Regions from separate parts of the Enterococcus sp. AMC1252 genome, predicted to be linked through region 2. Evidence: predicted binding sites of a transcription regulator. Region 2 holds the regulator's gene; the other holds the start of a gene.
The links. The regulator CtsR, encoded in region 2, represses protease genes until heat stress. The targets are predictions, from matches to a motif close to TTGGTCAAAAAAGGTCAAANA.

Region 1: clpB (ATP-dependent chaperone ClpB) is a predicted target of CtsR. The motif match lies at 7,828-7,848, and genes of this name have one in related genera.

The regions. Positions count from the first base shown of each region.
Region 1 is NZ_CM177097.1:1,672,599-1,684,962, forward strand. It holds gene AC4BB5_RS07900 (MgtC/SapB family protein) at 1-628, shown strand, start outside; gene AC4BB5_RS07905 (GNAT family N-acetyltransferase) at 658-1,158, shown strand; gene mgtA (magnesium-translocating P-type ATPase) at 1,390-4,050, shown strand; gene AC4BB5_RS07915 (LytR/AlgR family response regulator transcription factor) at 4,226-4,957, shown strand; gene AC4BB5_RS07920 (GHKL domain-containing protein) at 4,997-6,322, shown strand; gene AC4BB5_RS07925 (YhfC family glutamic-type intramembrane protease) at 6,431-7,120, shown strand; gene AC4BB5_RS07930 (DUF3887 domain-containing protein) at 7,117-7,506, shown strand; gene clpB (ATP-dependent chaperone ClpB) at 8,110-10,713, shown strand; gene AC4BB5_RS07940 (MarR family winged helix-turn-helix transcriptional regulator) at 10,844-11,284, shown strand; gene AC4BB5_RS07945 (organic hydroperoxide resistance protein) at 11,457-11,861, shown strand; gene AC4BB5_RS07950 (DUF2238 domain-containing protein) at 11,902-12,364, opposite strand, start outside.
Region 2 is NZ_CM177097.1:3,745,020-3,757,383, forward strand. It holds gene AC4BB5_RS17615 (NusG domain II-containing protein) at 79-501, shown strand; gene AC4BB5_RS17620 (Gx transporter family protein) at 518-1,078, shown strand; gene AC4BB5_RS17625 (polyprenyl synthetase family protein) at 1,118-2,104, shown strand; gene AC4BB5_RS17630 (hypothetical protein) at 2,141-2,692, opposite strand; gene gor (glutathione-disulfide reductase) at 2,782-4,134, opposite strand; gene AC4BB5_RS17640 (peptidase U32 family protein) at 4,196-5,437, opposite strand; gene AC4BB5_RS17645 (peptidase U32 family protein) at 5,451-6,371, opposite strand; gene AC4BB5_RS17650 (ATP-dependent Clp protease ATP-binding subunit) at 6,664-9,153, opposite strand; gene AC4BB5_RS17655 (CtsR family transcriptional regulator) at 9,158-9,625, opposite strand; tRNA gene AC4BB5_RS17660 (tRNA-Pro) at 9,791-9,864, opposite strand; tRNA gene AC4BB5_RS17665 (tRNA-Arg) at 9,949-10,022, opposite strand; tRNA gene AC4BB5_RS17670 (tRNA-Leu) at 10,033-10,118, opposite strand; tRNA gene AC4BB5_RS17675 (tRNA-Gly) at 10,133-10,204, opposite strand; tRNA gene AC4BB5_RS17680 (tRNA-Thr) at 10,213-10,285, opposite strand; tRNA gene AC4BB5_RS17685 (tRNA-Leu) at 10,322-10,403, opposite strand; tRNA gene AC4BB5_RS17690 (tRNA-Lys) at 10,416-10,488, opposite strand; tRNA gene AC4BB5_RS17695 (tRNA-Val) at 10,495-10,567, opposite strand; rRNA gene rrf (5S ribosomal RNA) at 10,582-10,697, opposite strand; rRNA gene AC4BB5_RS17705 (23S ribosomal RNA) at 10,795-12,364, opposite strand, start outside.

The sequences.
Region 1 (12,364 bases), 1.8 Mb from region 2:
TGGGGCAGAAAGACAGTGGCGAAAAAAATTAGCTGGCATGAGAACGATGACCTTAGTAACATTCGGTTCATGTCAATTTGTTTCATTATCTTCTTTGATTCAAGACGACAGTAGTCCAACACGAGTAGCAGCGCAAGTGGTCAGCGGGATTGGATTTCTTGCTGGAGGAGTGATTTTAAGGGAAGGATTTAGTGTGACTGGCGTCAACACAGCGGCAACTTTATGGTGCTCAGCAGCAGTTGGCAGTATGATTGGGGCTGGATTTGTGATCGAAGGAGTCGTGTGTGCAATCATTTTAATGCTAGTCAATATTTTGTTAAGGAATTTATCGTTCAAAATAGATGACTACACCGTTCAAAGAGAAGAGGAACAAACAGACTCGGTTCATTATCTGTCCGTTATTGCAAGTAATACTAGCGAAGTTATGCTTAGAACAGAGATTATCCAGTTGTTGGACAAGTACTGTTTAACGTTCACTAAATTTTCTTGTACAGATTTAGCTGGAAAAAAAGTTCGACTATTTTTGGAAATCGAAGCAACAAGGAATGGGACACTTGCAGTAAATACGATTATTTCAGAATTATCTCAGTTATCAGAAGTCATAGAAATCAATCAAATGAATAACTAAAAGAACGGAGGAATCAATATGGTAAAACAGTGAGGGTAAAAATCGTAAATTGGAACAGCGAAGAATATTGGTCAGGAATAGATTTAAGAAATAAATTATTAAAAACAACTGCAGGTAAAGCGTGGATCAAGGAGGTTCCCTTAAATGAAAAAAAGGATATTCACATGGCAGCGATGATTGATGGAAGTGTTGTGGGAACGTTACTTCTTTCAAAGAAAAACCAAACAATTGCTCAAATCAAACAAGTGGCCATCAATGAAAATTATCAAGGATTTGGTGTAGGGAAAAAATTACTTGAATTTGCTGAAAACCTTGCAGAGCTTATGAATTTTCAATCTATATTTTTAACTGGACGCAAGCAAGCTTGGGGGTTTTATGATCATTTTGGGTATCGTAGTATCGGGAATTCCTTTTCAGATGGTCAAGTGATCTTAAAAAAATTTGAGAAAAAGCTCAATACTAAAAAGAATGCAGGAAAGCCAGAAATTATTAAATATATAACACTAAAGGAGATGGAAACAAATGGATGACAGTAGTCAGATGATCAAGGACTTATGTAAAAAGAGCCTGTTGTTAAAAATATGTGGATACTATTGTCTATTTGTTTCTAGTATAGTCAAGTAGCTTCCTCCGATAACAGTACTTCTTTTTCCATTAGTCCGTCCCCTAAAAATACCAAATCATTGAAATTGAATGAACGATTGTGTAGAGGCAGCGGTTACCATTTCAGTGATCAGAGTTTTAGAAAGAAGGAGAAATAAATGGAGAAAAGAGTACTAGTAACAAAAAAGAGTAATCAATCCTATGAATATTTTGCAAGAAACTCGATAGAAAATATCATCACGTATTTCAACGCTTCAAAAGGAGGATTAACACATCAACAAGCTGTCCTATCTAGAGAAGAATACGGAGAAAATGTCATTACACATGGTAAAAAAACACCATTGTTCATTGAAATAATCAAAGCCTATTTTACCCCTTTTACAATTGTCTTGCTTACGTTGGCAATCATTTCATTTATCACTGATTATGTGATTGCACCGCCAGCTGATCGTGATCTTGTCGGTGTATTGATTATTTTAGCAATGGTTTTGATTAGTGGAACTATGACCTTGATTCAATCAGTTAAATCAAATCAAGCAGCCGAAAAATTGAATAATTTGGTAAAAGTTACAGCAACTGTCATTCGTAGAAAGAAGACAGTTGAATTGCCAATAGAAGAAATTGTTTGCGGAGATATCGTAAAATTATCGGCAGGAGACATGATTCCAGCTGATATACGACTAACGAAAACCAAAGATTTATTTGTTTCTCAATCGGCTATGACTGGTGAGAGTTATCCTGTAGAAAAAAGAGCAGACTATAAATTAAAGGTGAATAGTGTTGAAACAGAATACGAGAACATCGTTTTTATGGGCAGTAATGTCATAAGTGGTAGCGCGGAAGGCATTATCGTTTCAGTAGGAAACGATACACTTTTTGGTAAAGTAGCGCAAGATGTTTCCAATAAAAATCCTCAAACAAATTTTGAAGTGGGGATTAGTAGAACGTCATGGTTGTTGATTCGGTTTATGTTAGTGATGGCACCGGCAGTATTTTTGATCAATGGCCTAACAAAGGGCGATTGGGTTGAAGCCTTTCTTTTTGGGTTATCTGTTGCAGTTGGATTGACACCAGAAATGTTACCGATGATTGTTACAACTAATCTTGTAAAAGGTGCTTCAAGCATGGCGAAAAAAGGAACGATCATTAAAAACTTGAATGCGATTCAAAACTTTGGTGCAATCGATATTTTATGTACAGATAAAACAGGGACACTAACCCAAGACAAAATTATCCTAGAATATCATTTAGATTGTGCTGGAAAAGAAGACAGCCGCGTATTACGCCATGCTTTTTTCAATAGCTATTATCAAACAGGATTGAAAAATTTAATGGATGTTGCCATCATTGATGTAGCGAAATCAGAGCTATCAATCGATCCTTCTGATTATCGAAAAGTAGATGAAATTCCATTTGATTTTAAACGTCGTCGCATGAGTGTCGTGATCGAAGATACTTCTGGAAAAACGCAAATGATCACAAAAGGTGCCGTAGAAGAAATGTTGGACATTTCAAGCTTCGTTGATTATCAAGGTGCAGTTATGCCTTTAACTGAAGGACTTAAAAATGAAATTTTAAAAACAGTTGAAGAATTAAATGAAGACGGATTACGTGTATTGGCGGTTTCTCAAAAAACAAATCCAGCAACGATTGATGAATTTTCTGTTTCTGATGAAAATGAAATGGTTTTAATCGGCTATCTTGCCTTTCTTGATCCTCCAAAAGAAACGACAAAAGCAGCTTTAGAAACGTTAAAAAATCATGGAGTCGGTGTTAAAGTTTTGACAGGTGATAATGCGTTAGTGACAAAATCTGTGTGTAAACAAGTTGGATTAGCCAATGAAGAGCTGATCATTGGTAATGAAATCACACGAATGAATGATTTTGAATTAAGAACGATTGCAGAAAAGTATAATATATTTGTGAAATTAACACCTCAACAAAAAACGAGAATCGTTCAGGTGTTAAGAGAAGCTGGACATACGGTTGGTTTCATGGGTGATGGAATCAATGATGCGCCTGCGATGAAAGAAGCTGATGTGGGTATTTCTGTTGACACAGCTGTAGATATTGCGAAAGAATCTGCAGATGTCATCTTGTTGGAAAAAGACTTGATGGTTCTTGAGCGTGGTCTATTAGCAGGGAGAACAACTTTTGGGAATATCATGAAATATGTCAAAATGACAGCAAGTTCCAATTTCGGAAACATGTTTTCAGTCGTTGTTGCCAGTATCTTTTTACCATTCTTACCAATGTTGCCATTGCAATTGCTGTTTTTAAATTTGATTTATGATATTTCTTGCATGTCGATTCCATGGGATCATGTGGATGATGAATATTTGGAGCAACCTAAGAAGTGGGAGGCTTCAAAAATCGGTTCGTTTATGACGTGGTTAGGCCCCACTAGCTCAGTTTTTGATATTACGACGTATTTATTAATGTACTTTGTTATCTGTCCACAATTGGTTGGTGGCAACTATCAAGACTTAGATCCAGCACAACAAGCGACATTTATAGCAATTTTTCATGCGGGTTGGTTTGTTGAATCACTTTGGTCACAAACCTTGGTGATCCATACATTACGGACGCCTAAAATGCCATTTATACAAAGCCGGGCCTCTTTTATTCTAACCACGATTACTTCATTAGGAATTGCCGTTGGAACGATTTTACCATTTACAGGATTTGGTAAAAGTCTAGGCTTAGCTGAATTATCATTAAATTATTTTGCATGGTTAGGTTTGACGATAGTTAGTTACTTGATTTTAGTCATGATCGTAAAAAAATTCTATGTAAGACGATTTGGTGAGTTGTTGTAAAAAATAAAGATTACGTATTCGAATTTTAACTAAATAATAGCAGAGGCAAAAATTATCTATTGGATTTTTGTCTTTGTTTTTATTTTATCGATTGTGACCTGTATTTTTGTAAGAAAGCTTGTATAATTGAGTTAGTTTTTAAAATAACTATAAGTTGATTGAGGAATGAAAATAGATGAGCATTTTTATTTTGGAAGATGATGTTATCCAAGCACAAGCATTAAAAAAGTTAGTCAGAGAAGTTTGTCAGGAAAAGGGTATCGATTATGATGAAATTCACGTTACGAATAAAGGGGAACAAATTACAGAACAGATGTCAAAATCAATAACGCAAAACCTTTATTTTCTTGATATTGAAATTAAAAAATCAACATATCATGGTTTTGATATTGCTAAGAAAATTCGCTCCATTGATGAGAGAGGCTTAATTGTTTTTATAACTACTCATTCAGAATTTGCTCCGATATCTTATCAATATATGGTATCGGCTTTAGCATTTATAGACAAAATGACTGAGCCTGAAGTCTTGAAAATAGAAGTTGAAAAATGTCTAATAAAATACCAAGAGTTGAACCAAAAACAAGTTGTTGATGATTATTTAATCGTTGACAACACTCATTCAAAAATAAAAGTTCCAATTTCAGATTTCTATTATGTAATGACAACTGAAGCACATCGCCTAGCGCTTTTTACAAAAAATCGCTCATTACGTTTTTATGGTGAATTGAAAGAAGTTGAGCTAAAAAAGAGTCACTTTATGCGTTGCCATCAATCATATGTTGTTAATTTGGATAAAATTGTTGAAATAGATTCTAATGAACGTGAATTGATTTTATCAAACGAGATGAAAATTCCAGTCTCAAGGCGGCTTTTAAAATCAGTGATTGAACGCTGGAGAGCACGATAAAAATGATTAGAAAAGAAATAGAATGGTTGGTAGGTAAAGATGGGGATAATCACTTTAAGTACAAGTTTAGTCATTGGATTTGTTTATTTCATATTTTATTTAGAGTTAATCAATAGCAAAATCAGAAGGATCAAACTTCTCATCATAAATGCTGTGTTGACTATTGTTACGGGATTTTTTAATAGCAGTGGTCACAATATTTATTCGGTCTTTGCTATTTTTTTGTTGTTATTTTATGTTGGATTAAGTCAAAAGCAGCATAAGTTATCGATAGTTGAAAATATTTATTTTTCTGGATTAACCGTTTTTTTGATTACTTTTTTGCAAAGTGAACTAAATAAAATTTTTAGTTGGCTTTTGATTTATTCATCATTACCAATTTATTTATCGACCTTTATCGTACTTCCTTTGGTTGTCGTGTTGATTATGTTCGGTTTATTGATGGTTCTCCGAAAAAAAATCAGCCGAGTGTTTGCTTATTTAGTTGAAAGTCCGATGCTTTATTTAAGTATCATATTTATTTTAATTTGCAATTTTTTTCTTTTTGCAGCTTTTAATCCGCAATCCACTTTTTTTCAACACTATTTTTGGCAATTTGAATCAATTGCGTACCCATTGTTGATCTTGGCTTTTGGATTGGCTCTTTTTTTCTTTTATTATAGTTTTAAACTTGCCAATAAGAAACGCTTAGAAAAGCAAAAAGAAGCGGAATATTATGAAATGAAGCAATATACAGAGAAGTTGGAAATACTTCATGAGGAACTAGCCACTTTCCGGCACGATTATCTGAATATACTTCTTTCCTTAGATGAAAGTATTCGATTTAAGGATTTCGAGCAAATTCAACAAGTGTATAATGACACAATTAAACCTACTTCACAAATAATTTCTAATAAAGAACTTGAACTGACTAAATTGACCAATATAAAGATTGTTGAAATCAAAAGTGTTTTGAGCGTAAAGGTTATTGATGCTTGTCAGCAAAACTTAAATGTTACTGTAGATATACCTAGAGAAATAACAAAAGTATACATTGATCTGGTGGATTTTATTAGAAGCGTATCTATCATAATTGATAATGCTATTGAGGAAGCGGCCGTATCTCATGAAAAAGAATTGGTTATTGCTTTTTTTGAAGTAGAGGATAATCAATTTTTTGTCGTAAAAAATAGTTGTTCAAAAAATATAATGGCTGTAGATAAATTGTTCCAAAAGTCTGAATCAACTAAAGAAGATAAAGAAAATCGAAGAGGCTATGGGTTATTTTCGTTGGAGCAGATTGTAAATCACTCAGCGAATATAATGCTTGAAACAGTCATAGAACGACCTTATTTTATGCAAATATTGAAAATCAATAAAAGCTAATCAAACCACCTATGATCGAAAAAGAACCACTTATGAAAAAACTATTACAGAATATTGGAGACACTGTATACTTACGTTGAAATGATCTATGTGAAGAAGGTGAGTAAATTGTTTAGTGCTTTAATAGCATTAAGTGTTGGTGGTATTTTTCCAGTGGCTGTTTTTATCTATTGTTTTGTGAGACAGCAGTATGTAAAAGCGTTTCTTTTAGGTGTCTTGACATTTATCGTTTTTCAATTAGCACTAAGAATTCCGTTATTACAACTATTATCAAAAAATAGTATTGGCTTTAACCTTTTCCAAACACTCCATCCAACCCTGTATATATTTTTTTTAGCTATAACTGCAGGGATTTTTGAAGAAGTGGGCAGGTATTGTATCATGAGATATTTCTTGAAAAAGAATAATTCTTTTCAAACTGCTGTGTTTTTTGGATTAGGTCATGGCGGAATTGAAGCTTTTTTGTTTTTAGGTATAAGTACTCTTGCTTTCCTTACTACTACAAATAGTCAAAGTATTGTAAATAGTGATTTTGTTTGGGGAAGTTTGGAGAGAGCACTGGCAATGTCTCTTCATCTTGAGTTATCAATCATCGTGATGAAAAGTATAAAAGAAAACAAGCCTAACTTTCTATGGTTAGCAATATTTTTACATGCTGTGGTTGATTCAGTGGTTGTTATTGTGCAATTTGTTAGTAATGGATCGCCTATTCTAACGGAAATTATTTTTGGAATTATTGTCATGTGTCTGTTTTTTTATGTTTCAAAATTAAAGAGAGAATGGAGTATAATAAAATGAAAAAAACAATGTCATCAATTATTATTATATTTACTGGAATTATGTTATTAGCTGCTTGCGGGGAAAAAGTTGATCAAGAGACATCAAATAAAATGACAGCTAAAGCTGAGGAAGTTGTAATGTCAATAAATGATGGAAACTATGAAAAAGCGAGTGATTCTTTTTCAGATCAATTATTAAAACAGTTGGATAAAACAGAGTTTGAAAAGGCGGTTGCTCCACTTCTTGAAAAATCGGGGAATTTTAAATCATTTGACAAAAGCACGGTTGAAAAGAAAGATGATTTTTATGTAGTCGTTTTAGTTGCTAAGTATGAAAAGGATAAAAGAGTTTTTACAATTTCTATTAATGAAAAAGAAAAGTTAGAGGGTTTTTTCATTAAATAAAAAGTTGCGATTCGTATAGAGTGAGACTAGACAAAGCGTACTTTCAAGCGCCTAATGACAAGAGGAAGCACTCTCTTTCAGCTAATTTAGATTGTGTATTATTGACTCAAAGCCGATCATACTATTATCACTGTTTATTCAAATTTTGAGGGGTTGAGAGATGACTGAAAAAGTTATGTCCCAATCCCCTTTTTTTAAGAAAGATAATAATATTTGCGAAAAAACGTATAAGTTGTATCATGAAAACAGAGGTGACGAATTTGTCAAAATAAGATAGTTTTTATTTGACCTTTACTGACCAAATGAGTATAATTGTTTCATAAGGTCAAAATTAATCAGACTATAGACCTTGTAAAAATAGTACAAAAGACCTAATGTCTTTTTAGAAAATAAACGATACTATATTATAGTGTAGGTAAGTCTTGCGGGAAAAACTACAAATCTATTATCCTGTCAAGGCTGCTCAGCTTTTAACATTATCTAGTTATACGAGCTAGCCTTTTGGAAAAGATAAAATTTGATTGTGGCAGAAAGCAGTACTCTCATATTTTTCTGCCCAGGCTGGACAAGCTCGTTATACTTTTAAATTTAGGAGGTAATTCTATGAACATCGAAAAAATGACAACGACATTACAAGAGGCAATTGCAGAGGCACAACAGGTAGCAGTGACTCGTCATCATCAGGAAATCGATATTGCTCACCTATGGAAGATTTTTTTGCAGCCAAATCATTTTGGGCGTAATTTTTATACAGACGCTGGTGTTGATGTAGAAGCTTTTGAACATGAGATTGATCAAGCAATTGACGAATATCCAAGCATTCAAGGTAGCAATATTCAATATGGTCAAAGCATGAGCCAAAATCTGTTTAACTTATTAGGTGAAGCAGATAAACTTAGAGAAGCATTTCAAGATGAATTTTTAGCAACGGAAATCGTGATTCTAGCGTTGATGAAATTGAAAAATTATCGTTTGACTAAATATTTAACTAGTCAAGGAATCACTGAAAAAGAACTACGTAAAAATATCGAAGACATGAGAGGAGGAGATCGTGTGACTTCTCAAAATCAGGAAGAACAATATAAAGCATTAGAAAAATATGGGGTAGACTTAGTTCAACAAGTTAAAAGCGGTAATCAAGACCCAATCATTGGACGCGATGAAGAAATTCGTGATGTTATTCGAATTCTTTCTCGTAAAACAAAAAATAACCCTGTTTTGATCGGTGAACCAGGTGTTGGTAAAACAGCAATCGTCGAAGGGTTAGCTCAACGAATTGTTCGTAAAGACGTACCTGAAAATTTAAAAGACAAAACCATTTTTTCATTAGACATGGGGGCATTGATTGCTGGAGCTAAATTCCGTGGTGAATTTGAAGAACGTCTAAAGGCAGTTTTAAAAGAAGTGAAGAAAAGTGAAGGTCGTATTATTCTATTCATCGATGAAATTCATAACATCGTAGGTGCGGGCAAAACAGAAGGTAGTATGGACGCAGGTAACTTGTTAAAACCTATGTTGGCACGTGGTGAATTACACTTGATTGGTGCTACAACATTGGATGAATATCGTCAATATATGGAAAAAGACAAAGCGCTAGAACGTCGTTTCCAAAAAGTTTTAGTAAAAGAACCGACAGTTGAAGATACGATCAGTATTTTACGTGGTTTAAAAGAACGTTTTGAAATACATCATAGCGTGAATATCCATGATAATGCATTAGTCGCTGCAGCAACGTTGTCTGATCGTTATATCACTGATCGCTTTTTACCAGATAAAGCCATCGATTTAGTCGACGAAGCAAGCGCAACGATTCGAGTTGAAATGAATTCAATGCCAACTGAACTTGACCAAGTAACCCGTCGCTTGATGCAATTAGAGATCGAAGAAGCGGCATTGAAGAAAGAATCAGATGATGCTAGTAAAAAGCGTTTGAATGTATTACAAGAAGAATTAGCAGATCTTCGTGAAGAAGCCAACGCTATGAAGATGCAATGGGAAACTGAAAAAGAAGAAGTTAATGCTGTTAGCAATAAACGTGGAGAAATCGACAAAGCAAAACATGAACTTGAAGACGCTGAAAACAATTATGACTTAGAACGAGCAGCTGTTCTTCGCCACGGTACAATTCCTCAATTAGAAGAAGAACTAAAAAAACTTGAAGAAAAAAATGCAAAAGACAATGTCCGTATGGTGCAAGAGGCTGTGACGGAAAATGAAATTGCGCAAGTGGTTGGTCGTTTAACAGGTATTCCTGTAACAAAACTAGTTGAAGGTGAACGTGAAAAACTAATGAAATTGAACGAAACCCTTCATAAACGTGTCATTGGTCAAGATGAAGCAGTAGATGCTGTTAGTGATGCAGTGATTCGTTCACGTGCAGGTTTGCAAGATCCAAACCGCCCATTAGGTTCTTTCCTATTCTTAGGTCCAACAGGTGTTGGGAAGACAGAACTTGCTAAAGCTTTAGCGGAAGACCTATTTGATTCAGAAGATCATATGGTCAGGATCGATATGAGTGAGTATATGGAAAAACATAGCGTATCTCGCCTAGTTGGAGCACCTCCAGGCTACATTGGTTATGAAGAAGGTGGTCAATTAACTGAAGCTGTCCGCCGCAATCCATATACAATCGTTTTATTAGATGAAATCGAAAAAGCGCATCCTGACGTTTTTAACATTTTACTTCAAGTGTTAGATGATGGGCGCTTGACTGATTCTAAGGGACGCATGGTTGATTTTAAAAATACTGTTTTAATCATGACAAGTAACATCGGTTCTCAATTACTGCTTGAAGGGGTAACGCCAGAAGGAACAATTCCAGAACAAGTAGAAGAACAAGTGATGACGATTTTACGTGGTAATTTTAAACCAGAATTCTTAAACAGAATTGATGATACGATTTTGTTCACACCACTAAGTTTAGATAATGTCAAAGGCATCATCGGTAAAATGACCACCCAATTAGCGAAACGTTTAGAGCATCAAGAAATCGAATTAGTAATTTCAGATGAAGCGAAAACATGGATTGCAGAAAGTGGTTATGATCCAGCATATGGTGCGCGTCCATTGAAACGTTTTATTACAAAAGAAGTGGAAACACCTTTAGCAAAAGAAATTGTTTCAGGACGAGTATTGCCAAAAACAAAAGTAACCATCAGTTTATTGAATGAGCAATTAGTGTTTGAAAACGAACCGATAGAAGAATAATTTAGAAGGTGTGTGGGACAGAAGTGTTGTTTACTTTTGTTCCACACTTTTTTAAGTGCAAAAAATTGATTTTAAAAATGATATTGTGTAGAATCTAACTATTATAATAACAATTTAAAAGAGGGATCCAGTGGATAAAAAAAGCAGAAGATTAGAAGAACAGTTATGTTTTTCTTTACAATCAGCCTCAAAACAGTTTAATAGAATGTATGCAAAGGCGTTGAAACCATTTCATTTAACCTATCCTCAATATTTAGTATTGTTAGTTTTGTGGGAATACTCAGAACAAAGGATCTCAGATATTGGAGAAAAACTAGCGCTAGATACTGGAACATTGACCCCAATGCTTAAAAGAATGGAAAAAAATGGGTATATTCATCGCAATCGACTGCCAGAAGACGAGCGAATCGTGATTGTTTCACTTTCAGAAAAAGCGATTCAACTGGAAACAGAGATTTATGATCAAGTAGAAGGATGTTTAAGTCAGCTTGATTTTAATGAAAAAGATTATTTTTCGTTGATCGAACAAATCAACTCTCTAAGCAAGAAAATAGCTGAAATCAACCATTAGAATGTGAAGCAAAAGACTTCGAAAAGAGCGGAATGTTCAAAGTCCATCTTTTTGAAGTCTTTTTAAAATAGAATTGATTTTTATGAAGCAAACTATTGTACATTGCTATAAATATTGTGTACAATTTAATTGTACGATACAGTTATGATAATAGGAATTGGAGGAACGAATCATGAAAAAAATTTATTCAACAACAATTATCAATACAGGCGGAAGAGAAGGTGAAGTTTTTTCACCAGATAAATCGTTTAGTTATCAAGTAACCTCTCCTGGTCCGCACCAAGAAAATAAGACGAATCCAGAACAGTTATTTGCCGCAGCATACAGTTCTTGTTTCAATAGCGCTTTGGAACTTGTAATGGCTAAACAAAAAATCACATCAAAAAGCACCGTAAAAGCAACTGTTTCATTATTTAGTGATGAACAATCTGGTTTTCAAGTTGGGGTTGTTTTATCTGTCAAAATTGATGATGTTGATCGTGAAACAGCAGAAGAATTGGTAAAAGCAGCTCATGAAGTATGTCCTTATTCAAAAGCAACAAGAGGCAATATTTCAGTGGAGTTAGAAGTAGAATAAAAAAACGACAACTTTAGGGATGCTAAAGTTGTCGTTTTTTTTATTTGTTAACTTTTCTAAACGCATAAGCTTTAAAATAGTCAGGTTTATGACGTTGAGTAAAACTATAAACCGTTAAAATCAATGCACCAATCGTATTTGTAAAGAGATCGCCCATTGTATCCATCAATGCTGCGCGACCAATATAAGGTTGCCCAGATTCTGTCATATAACGCTGTAAGTTCATATTGCCAAGTGAATCACAAAGAAATTCCCAGAATTCCCAGAAAACGCCGCATAGTCCAGCAAAGGCAAAGCCCATAATAATGAATAACCAAGGATTGATTTTAGAAAAATCTGACTCACGTAAACAATACCCGATAATCGCATACCCCACAGCAACTAATAGAATAGGACTAACTGCATGCAAAATCTTGTCCCAAAACGGTACTAATATGATCAAGCGCAAACCTGTTCCTAAAAAAACAGCAATCCAAATGAAAAACCAATAATAAAGACGTACC
Region 2 (12,364 bases):
CTAGGTTTACTCCTAGAACTTTCTTTTCTCATTATGATAAAATATAGTAAACTAAAAACTACAAAGGAGAGGAAAGAGTTGGATATTAAAGAATTTATTCAAAAAAGTTATCTACGTCCTTGGGATATTGTCATTATTTTACTTTTAACGATCAGTTCTTTCTTGCCCCTTGTTGTTTTTGGTATACAAAACACGGCACAAGATGATGCCACAAAGCAAGCTGTATTAAAAGTAGATGGTGAAGTCATCAAAGTCTTCGATTTAAAAGAAGATGGTCCTACTTATACATACAGATACGAAGCCGCTGATGGTGATTATAATGTGATCGAAGTCAGTGGAGATAAGATCCGTATGGTTGAAACAAATTGCGGAGATCAAATTTGCGTACAACGAGGCTGGATATCTAAAGCAGGAGAAACACCGATTGCGTGTTTGCCTCATAATTTATTCATCACAGTTGAAGCTTCTGACGGGAGTGAAGATGGCAGCTTGATATACTAAACATTGCCAGTATTTTATGAGTAAATTACAAAAAAACATCTATATTTCCATGTTAGTCGCTCAGGGTGTTATCATTGGCTTGATTGAAAATATGATTCCATATCCCTTTGCTTTTGCTCCAGGTGCAAAATTAGGATTGGCTAACTTGATTACGATCATTGCCATTTTTACCATGCGAAAAAGAGACAGTTTCTTTTTAGTTTGCATGCGTCTTATTTTAACGACCTTACTTGGTGGAACGATTTCTACCTTCTTTTACAGCGCTAGTGGCGCATTACTTAGTTATTTTGGCATGTTGCTTATCATGCAACTAGGGCCAAAACGTGTTAGTATTATCGGTATTAGTGCTGCTGGCGGATTTTTGCATAACGTTGGACAACTATTGACTACTTGTTTCTTTGCTCAATCGTGGGCTCCTATGCTTTATCTGCCGTTTCTTTCATTTATCGGCTTATTATCTGGAATCGCCATAGGTATTGCAGCGAATTATCTACTACGTCATGTTCAAACCTTACGGCAATTTCAGTTAAACTATGAATCAACAACTAAGCATAAATGGAGTCAATATTTCCAGTAACATCTTAGTCTGATCGAGTACAATCAAAGGAGTCATTTTATGAACGTTCACCCAATGTGGAAAAAATATCCTGAACTAGCAAAAGAATTAAACAGCACACTAAAGCTGATGGAAAATAGTGTCAATCTAAAAAATAAAGACGTCGAAAATGCGATTATGTCCATGATTCATTCTGGAGGAAAATTACTTCGACCAGCTTATCAACTTTTATTTTCACAGTTTGGTGAAAATAGAGAGCCTAAAAAAACGGTGGCTCTTGCTGCTGCTATTGAATTACTGCATACAGCAACATTGATACATGATGATATTGTAGACGATGCAGATATCAGACGTAGTTTGCCGACAATTCGTTCTCAATTTGGTAATAGCACAGCCGTTTATGCTGGAGATTATCTATTTGTCAGTTGTTTCAAATTGTTAGCAGACTATTCTTCTTCTTTAAAAAGTATCCAGCTTAATTCCCGAAGTATGGAAAAAATATTGAGCGGTGAATTAGGTCAAATGGATAACCGCTATAATCTGGAGATGACAATCGATCAATATCTTGAAAACATATCTGGGAAAACAGCTGAACTATTTTCACTAAGCTGTTTTGTCGGCGCTTATGAAAGTGGAACAACTGAACGTTTCGCCAAAAGTTGTGGGAAAATCGGGGAAAATATCGGAATAGCTTTTCAAATTATCGATGACATTTTAGATTATACACAAAGTCCTGAACAAATCGGTAAACCCGTGTTAGAAGATGTCCGCCAAGGTGTTTATTCTCTTCCACTTTTGTACGCTCTTGAAGAAGGACGAGAAACTCTACTTCCTTATCTAGAAAAAGGGGAAGCATTGACTGATGTGGAAACTAATAAAATCTACGAACTGATTCATTCATTCGGGGGCGTTACTAAAGCACAAAAACTTGCAGAAAAATATACGCAACAAGCATTAAAAGGCATCAATAAACTGCCTGAAACATCCACTAATGCCAAAAACGAGCTGTTAGCAATCACTCAAGCAATTCTTTCACGTACAAATTAAAACTAGGGTAGGTTCGTCATTGATGACGGACCTACCCTAGTTTTGTTTCCACCACCGGAGTGTAGTATCTACACCAGTTATTGTAGGAAAGTCGATTACTTTCTTTTTCCCACTCTTTAAAATAAATTTTACCCGATAATACGTGCCCGCTCTCCCATAGCTTCTTGTACCAAACCGATTGCACGATGCTAATTCATCTTTTTTTATAACAACATTTGGTAAAAGAACCATAAATCGTTCACTATAACGTGCTTGAAAATGCCACTTAGCCTCCTTATCAGTGCACTCTCTTTTCAGCAAGATGTTTAATTCCTGTCTATTTTCCTCTGAACTTTCACAAAGATATTTATTGATCTGATAATACGTTTTAAAAAACGGTAAAATCGTTACTACTCCCCCAATTATCGTTGGTAGGGCGAATGAAAAAATGAGGATCATCAATATTTCTTCTATTGTAGCATGAAGCATTTTAAATCCGTTAACAGTAAATATAATAACTAAACTCGTTGCCATTAAAACCATAATTGCTAACCCTAGAAAAATAATTTTTTTACCTACTTTTTTAATATAGCTATGCATAAAGTTCATACCAAACACGACCCCTAATATAGTCTACCTGCATACATATGTAAAGGATGAGAAAAGACTAAAAATCCGTTTTATCTCATCCAAGTCACTTATCTCATCGTTACAAATTCTTCTGAACCTGTTGGGTGAATCGCTACCGTATTATCAAAATCTTTTTTTGTAGCCCCCATTTTAATAGCTACTGCAAATCCTTGCAGCATTTCATCAACACCTAGACCAATTCCATGCAAGCCAACGATTTTTTCCTCTTCTCCTACACAAACTAGTTTCATATCGCATTTTTGACGATACTCCCCTAGCGCAAAATACATTGGTGTAAAGGACGATTGATAGACTTTGATATTTTCATCACCATACTTTTCTTCTGCCTCTAATTCAGTTAAACCAACTGTAGCAACTGGAGGATGAGTAAAGACAACGGTCGGAATCATTTCATAATCTAAGTATTCATTTTCTTTCCCATTGAATAAGCGTTCTGATAATCTTCTTCCTGCTGCGATAGCTACCGGTGTTAAATCGATTTTGCCAATTACATCCCCAACAGCATACACACCTGGTTGCGTTGTATTTTGAAATTTATCAACTTTTACATAACCTTTATCTGTCAGTTCAATATGTGTGTTTTCAAGTCCTAAAGTATCCGTATTGGGTTGACGACCAGTTCCAAATACAATACTGTCAGCTGTAATTTTAGTGCCATTTTCAAAAGTGATCATTAATTCTCCAGATTCAAACTTCTCAATCAAACGAGGTGTTGAATGAGGATAAACATGCATACCATCTTCAATGTAATGCTCAACCACTTTTTCAGAAAGCATCTCATCGAATTCTCGTAACGGACGTTCTTTTCTAAATGCCCAATGCGTTTCAGCACCTAATCCGTGGATTGTTCCAGCAAGTTCAGCTGCTATATAGCCTGCACCGACAAATACAACCCGCTTCGGCAACTCTTCTAAAGCAAAAAAACCATTAGAATCTATCGCATATTGTTCACCAGGAATACCCAACTTTTTAGGACGTCCGCCAGTCGCAATCAAAATATGGGGTGCTGTGTAGATGTCGCCACCAGCTTCGATTGTATGATCATCAACAAATGTTGCATACTCAGATAAAACTTCTACATTATTACTATCTAATCCACGATGATAAGCCGCATGTAAGTTTTCAATGTAAGCTTCACGATTTTGAACGAGTTTTTTAAAGCTGAAGCCCTTTACATCCACGTCAAATCCATATCCTTCTGTATCTCGCTTCATCATTTCCATCATCGAACTGGCTTGCCACATTACTTTTTTGGGTACACAGCCAACATTGACACACGTTCCGCCAATATCTGCAGCTTCGATCAATAAAACCTTAGCCCCATGCATACCTGCACGATTAGCGGAAGCAATTCCTCCACTACCGCCACCAATTACAATGTAATCATATTGTTTTGCCATTATTTACTTATCCTTTCTGCAATGAAAGGGACAAGCTGCAACAGCTAATCCCTCAATCAATTTATTTCTTCTTACGAATCATATCGCCAACTGCTACTGGTTCTACAACTGGCATCGTTAACATCATCATTGGATTTGGTGCCCGATCGATCGACTCGTCGTCTTCATTATACATAACTTCTACCGTTTGATGGAAGTGATTGAACCCAGGACCATAAAATTCAATTTCATCGCCTACACTAAAGTGATTTCTTTGACGAATCGTTGCAACTTTTGTCTCAGGATCATATGCCATAACTTCCCCGATAAATTTATATTGAGGAATCTTACGACGTTCTCCAAATAATTGTTCTTCATCTGTCGGTACATGGTAGTAAAAGCCAGTTGAAAGCTCTCTTTGAGCGACTTTCCATAGTTCATCGATCCATTCTTGTTTACATTCATAATTTTCAGGATCTTCCATGTAAGTGTCTACTGCCTTTTTATACACATTCGCTACAGTTGAAACATAATGAATAGATTTCATCCGTCCTTCGATTTTAAAACTATCAACACCGTTTTGAATCAGCTCAGGAATGTGTTGGATCATTGCCATATCAACTGCACTCATTGAAAACTCTTCTTCGACTTCCCCTTTGTCAGTCAAACTTGTACGTTCACCACCAAAAGGCATGTCATAAAGCTCATATTTCCACCGACAAGACTGAGAACAGCCGCCTCGGTTAGCATCACGCATCGACATATGATTAGACAACGTACACCTACCTGAATAAGAAATGCACATTGCTCCATGAATAAATGCTTCTATTTCTACATCCGTATTTTTACGAATTTCGGCTACTTCATCCATCGATACTTCGCGTGCTAAAACAACACGTTCTAGCCCTTCGTTTTTCCAGAATTCTAATGTTTCATAATTGGTAGCTGAAGCCTGTGTAGATAAATGGATCGGTAAGCCTGGCGCTTCTGCTGCACAAATTTCAATCAAAGCTGGATCAGACACAATTACTGCCGAAATGCCAACATCGCGAATTTCTCTGAAAAAATCCCCTGCTCCTTCTTGATTTCCTTCATGAGTGACCATATTTGCTGCCACATAAACTTTTGCCCCATGTTCTTTAGCGAATGCTACACCTTTGATCATGTCCTCTTTTGTAAAATTACCTGCTCGGCTGCGTAACCCATAGGCATTTCCACCGATGTATACTGCATCTGCTCCATAATGAATAGCTGTTTTTAGTTTTTCTAGCGTCCCTGCTGGTGCTAAGACCTCAGGACGCTTCAATGTTCGTTCGTTTGTCATGTGTTTTTTCTCCTTATTTTATCTCGTCTGGATTCAAATCAAAGAATCCGATATCTAAGCCACGGTTTTCAGGGTGAAGTGCTTTAACTTGATCAATTGCTTTTTGTGCTTGGTTGTGTGACCAAAGGTTCGCTTCGATCTTTTCTTTCGCATCCACAAATAACTTAGTAACTTCTACAAAATTTTCCCCGGGCGCATAAATCCCATCAAGTTTCCACTTTGTGTAATTATGTTCATGAAGTTTGTCCAATTCACCAATTAGATTTACATCATTATCCGCAAAAATATGAGTGCCATGGCTATCTTCATAAATCGAATAGTGTGTTTCTTCTTTTTTAGGTTCAGATATAAACAGCCCACGTTCTTTGCTGGTTGACTCATCATTTTTAGTAAAATTGTAGTAATTTTGCAGCAATGGGCGTTTGGATTGATGAATGCATGTGGCACCATACACAAGGACTTCTGCTGGAACCATCAAGTTATCCTTCATCGCTTTCATTTCCTCAAAAGGAACTTCACGAGCCAATACTGCGCCAACTGATCCACGTTTCGCCCAGAAATTAATTTGACGAGAACTGGTCACTAACGTCTCTCCATCGTAAATATAGGGAATATCGATTCCATCACGTTGCATCACAAATACAACACCAGGATCACCAACCGTTACTTGATCTACATTTATTTCTTTTAAAAATGTTAAATATTCTGGAACCTTCTTCATCTTTTCTGGATGCATGATTCCGTTTAGCGCTATCGTTACTTTTTTACCAATGTCATGCGCTTTTTCAGTAATGATTCGCTGTTCCTCACGAGAGAACGACGTTGGTAAACGTAGACCAAACATCTCTTCTCCGATGTATAAAGTATCCACTCCAACTGCTAACAATGCCTCTGCTTGCTTGACAGACTCAGCAGTCGCAATAAGTTCAATCATTTTGTATCCTCCTTTAAAAAATTGACTGCACTAAACCTATAAAGCCAAATAATTCAAAAGCTGCACAGGCTGTTCAATCCTTGAATAATTAATTTTAAAAAACTTTTTTTATCTTTTTTAACAGTCTTCTAACAACTGCTTTATAGTAGCACAGGTTCACAAACTTTCCAATACTCTCTCTTTATTTTAACGCTTATTTTTCACAAAATACATGCCATCAGCTTACTTTTATTAAAATAAAAAAGCTGTACAAAACGGATTCGTTTTGCACAGCGAATTATTGATTTTTTGATTAAATTGTTTGTAGTACTTGTTCAGGTTTTGATGACTTAACATTCAATGTTATTTTACCTTTGCTTGCGCCAATTGTTACTTTATCTCCTAGATGGATTTGACCGGAAAGCAAGGCTTCACTTAAGCGATCTTCTACCTCTTTTTGTAATGCTCGACGGATCGGGCGTGCTCCATATTCTGGATCAAAACCAACTTTTCCGATCACTTCAATAGCAGCTGCCGTGATCTTCACATTGACATCTTGTTCTCTTAAACGTTGAACAATCGATTTACTCATGATTTTCACTATTTCGTGAATTTCTTTTTGATCTAATGATCGGAAGACAACTGTTTCATCCACACGATTCAAGAACTCTGGACGAAATGCCTTTTTCAATTCTTCCATAATACGTTTTTGCATCGCACCGTAATCTTTAGTTAAATCTTGTACGTTGAAACCAACATTTTTCTCATCACGAATTGCTGTTGCACCAATATTTGATGTCATGATCAAAATTGTATTTCTAAAATCAACTCTACGTCCTTTAGAATCAGTTAGATGACCATCATCTAATACTTGTAATAGAATATTGAAGACATCTGGATGAGCCTTTTCTACTTCATCCAATAAAATAACAGAATAAGGTTTTTGGCGAATTTTTTCAGTTAACTGACCGCCTTCTTCATATCCAACATAACCTGGAGGAGAACCAATCAAACGGCTAGTGCTGTATTTCTCCATAAATTCGGACATGTCTACACGAACCAGAGCATCTTCACTACCAAACATTGTTTCAGCTAAAGCTTTAGCCAATTCCGTTTTACCTACACCTGTTGGTCCCAAGAACATAAACGAACCAATTGGTCTATTTGGATCTTTTAACCCGCTACGAGCTCTGCGAATCGCACGTGATACCGCTTGGACAGCTTCATCTTGACCAACTACTCGATGATGTAGAATACTTTCTAATTCTAGTAAACGTTCACTTTCTTTTTTCTCTAACTGTTGTAACGGCACACCTGTCCATTGCGAAACAACATTAGCAACATCCTGCTCTGTCACACGATTAGCATAACCGGATGCTTCTTTTTGTTCTAGTAGTAGAATATTTTCCAATTTACGAGCTAGTTTTTTCTCTTTTTGGCGTAGTCTCGCTGCACTTTCAAAAGATTGCGACTGAATCGCTTCTTCTTTCTCTTGCACTAAACGAGCAATTTCTAAACGTAAGTTATTGATTTCCGACGGTTCATCTGCCAAGTCTAAACGAACTTTAGCTGAGGATTCATCCATCAAATCGATTGCTTTATCTGGTAACTGACGAGAATTAATGTAACGAACAGATAACTGAACCGCCGCATGCAGCGCATCATCCGTGATTTCTACACCATGATGCTCCTCATACCGTGAACGCAAACCTTTTAAAATTTCTTCCGCTTCTTCTGGTGTCGGTTCATCAACTTGTACGCGAGCAAAACGACGTTCCAAAGCAGAATCTTTTTCGATATATTTTTGGTATTCATCCAGTGTAGTTGCTCCGATTGTTTGCAGCTCTCCTCTTGCAAGTGCTGGTTTTAAAATATTTGATGCATCAATTGCACCTTCTGCACCACCAGCGCCGATCAAAGTATGCAGCTCATCAATAAACAAAATCACTTCGCCATCTTGATAAATTTCATCGATGACTTTTTTCAGACGATCTTCAAATTCACCACGATACTTGGTACCGGCAACTAAAGCACCCATATCTAGCATCATTAAACGTTTTTCCAACATATCTTCTGGAACTTCACCGTTCACGATTTTTTGTGCCAAACCTTCAGCAATTGCTGTTTTACCAACACCAGGTTCCCCAACTAGAACAGGATTATTCTTTGTACGACGACTTAGGATTTGAATCAATCGCCTAACCTCTTGTGAACGTCCAACTACAGGGTCCAGATCATTTTCCCGCGCTAATTTCGTTAAATCACGAGCTAATGAATCCAACGTCGGTGTTCCTTTCGGAGCTGCTTTTTGGGCTTGACTATTCCGGCGTCTCCCTACATTTCCACTCATTTGTGGATCAGTAATACCTATTTTTTTCATTAATAACTGACGCATCTTGGATAAACTTAAACCTAGATTTAATAAAATACGTGAAGCTAATATATCTTCATCTCTCAATAAACCTAGTAAAATGTGTTCAGTTCCTATATTTGGTGCTCCTAAACGCTTTGCTTCATCGCCTGCGTAAGCAAAAATTTGTTTTGCACGAGGAGAATAAGGTAAATAAGCTCCCTTAGGATACCCTTTAACTGTTCCATATCCAGTTAAGTGTTCAATTTCTTCACGGATATCATTTTTATCTGCATTCAACTGGCGTAATGATTTTCCAGCAATTCCATTTGGCTCTAAAACTAATGCCAACAGTAAATGTTCTGAGCCCACAGATTGATGCCTAAAATATTTTGCTTCTTCTTGCGCAATAGCCAACACTGCCTTGGCACTTTCTGTAAATAATTCGTCCATAGTATCATTCCTCCTCGTAACTCAAACGTTCTAAAAATGAATGCATCAATTGAGCACGTAAATAATCTTCATTTGATCCTGCTTTACCTAAAACTTGTTTCCCAAGTACAGATAACATCAGATTTCCTTCTCTTTTGGTAATCACTTCTTCTTCGTACAACTTTTGTACAAAAATCAGTGCATCTTTTTCTGAAAGTCCATTACCCGTAAACTGAGCTATTTGTTTTAATAATTGATCACTGTCAGAAATTTGGACTTTCGCGATTCTAATATAACCGCCGCCGCCACGTTTACTCTCAACAGAATAGCCTCGTTGAATCGTAAAACGTGTGTTAATCACATAATTAATCTGGGAGGGAACACAATTGAATAAATGAGCCATTTCAGCTCTACGAATCTCAATTTTACTGCTTTCTTCAAGAATCTTTTTTAAATATGCTTCTATTAAATCCGAAGTATTTTGATTACTCATCACACTCATCCTTTTCCCTTGACTAATACTGACCTTAATTATACATAACTTCAATCGTTTAATAAAGGAGAATGCCTAATTTGATAAGAAAAAATTAATAGCGCATAACATTTAATTATTAAATTAAGCAAAAAAAAGAACAGAGAAACTACTCTGTTCTTTAAATCGGGAAGACAGGATTCGAACCTGCGACCCCTTGGTCCCAAACCAAGTGCTCTACCAAGCTGAGCTACTTCCCGTAGCTATAATAATAAAAAAAGACTAAACGTTTAAAAGGAACTAATACTCACTACCTTCTAAATCGCAGTCAACCATTTCAACTATGCACCCAAAGGGAGTCGAACCCCTAACCTCTTGATTCGTAGTCAAGCACTCTATCCAGTTGAGCTATGGGTGCTACATTTCTATGCCGAGGACCGGAATCGAACCGGTACGGTGATCACTCACCGCAGGATTTTAAGTCCTGTGCGTCTGCCAGTTCCGCCACCCCGGCGAAAGAACAAGCTAAGCGGAAAACGGGGTTCGAACCCGCGACCCCCACCTTGGCAAGGTGGTGCTCTACCACTGAGCTATTTCCGCAGTCTGGATGCCGGCTAAAGGATTTGAACCCTCGACCCTCTGATTACAAATCAGATGCTCTACCAACTGAGCTAAGCCGGCGTTATCATCGCCTAGTTTTGAAAACGAGACTAAAAATGCGGGTGAAGGGACTTGAACCCCCACGCCGTAAGGCGCTAGATCCTAAATCTAGTGCGTCTGCCAATTCCGCCACACCCGCAAAATATTCCTATGAGCCGTGCAGGGCTCGAACCTGCGACCCTCTGATTAAAAGTCAGATGCTCTACCAACTGAGCTAACGGCTCAAAAAATGGAGGTTGACGGGATCGAACCGCCGACCCCCTGCTTGTAAGGCAGGTGCTCTCCCAGCTGAGCTAAACCTCCAAGACAACACTTTAGCGTGGCGACGTCCTACTCTCACAAAGGGAAACCCTTCACTACAATCGGCGCTAAGAAGCTTAACTTCTGTGTTCGGCATGGGAACAGGTGTATCCTTCTCGCTATCGCCACCACACTGGGTGTTGTTGCTATTCAATTGAGTGATTATTCACTCAAAACTGGATTGAAGTAAGGTAATCAAACAGTCCGAAAAACTTTTTTATTTCGTTTCTTTGGTTAAGTCCTCGACCGATTAGTATTGGTCCGCTCCGTACATCACTGCACTTCCACTTCCAACCTATCTACCTCATCATCTCTGAGGGGTCTTACTTTCTTAAAGAAATGGGAAATCTCATCTTGAGGTGGGCTTCACACTTAGATGCTTTCAGCGTTTATCCCTTCCCTACATAGCTACCCAGCAATGCCCTTGGCAGAACAACTGGTACACCAGCGGTAAGTCCATCCCGGTCCTCTCGTACTAAGGACAGCTCCTCTCAAATTTCCAACGCCCGCGACGGATAGGGACCGAACTGTCTCACGACGTTCTGAACCCAGCTCGCGTGCCGCTTTAATGGGCGAACAGCCCAACCCTTGGGACCGACTACAGCCCCAGGATGCGACGAGCCGACATCGAGGTGCCAAACCTCCCCGTCGATGTGGACTCTTGGGGGAGATAAGCCTGTTATCCCCAGGGTAGCTTTTATCCGTTGAGCGATGGCCCTTCCATGCGGAACCACCGGATCACTAAGCCCGACTTTCGTCCCTGCTCGACTTGTAAGTCTCGCAGTCAAGCTCCCTTCTGCCTTTACACTCTGCGAATGATTTCCAACCATTCTGAGGGAACCTTTGGGCGCCTCCGTTACTCTTTAGGAGGCGACCGCCCCAGTCAAACTGCCCACCTGACACTGTCTCCCACCACGATAAGTGGTGCGGGTTAGAGGGTTCATAACACAAGGGTAGTATCCCACCAGCGCCTCCACCGAAACTAGCGTTCCGGGTTCATCGGCTCCTACCTATCCTGTACATGTGGTACAAACACTCAATATCAAGCTACAGTAAAGCTCCATGGGGTCTTTCCGTCCTGTCGCGGGTAACCTGCATCTTCACAGGTACTAAAATTTCACCGAGTCTCTCGTTGAGACAGTGCCCAAATCGTTACGCCTTTCGTGCGGGTCGGAACTTACCCGACAAGGAATTTCGCTACCTTAGGACCGTTATAGTTACGGCCGCCGTTTACTGGGGCTTCAATTCTGAGCTTCGCCGAAGCTAACCCATCCTCTTAACCTTCCAGCACCGGGCAGGCGTCAGCCCCTATACTTCATCTTTCGATTTTGCAGAGACCTGTGTTTTTGATAAACAGTCGCTTGGGCCTATTCACTGCGGCTGACCGAAGTCAGCACCCCTTCTCCCGAAGTTACGGGGTCATTTTGCCGAGTTCCTTAACGAGAGTTCGCTCGCTCACCTTAGGATACTCTCCTCGACTACCTGTGTCGGTTTACGGTACGGGCAGTTGTTTTCTCACTAGAAGCTTTTCTTGACAGTGTGACATCAGGAACTTCGGTACTATTATTTCCCTCCCCATCACAGCTTGTCCGTATAGAGTAAAGCATTTGACTCTACTCAAGACTTACTGCTTGGACATGCACTTCCAGTCGCATGCATTCCTTAGCCTCCTGCGTCCCTCCATTGCTCAAACAAAAACAACTGGTACAGGAATATCAACCTGTTGTCCATCGCCTACGCCTATCGGCCTCGGCTTAGGTCCCGACTAACCCTGGGCGGACGAGCCTTCCCCAGGAAACC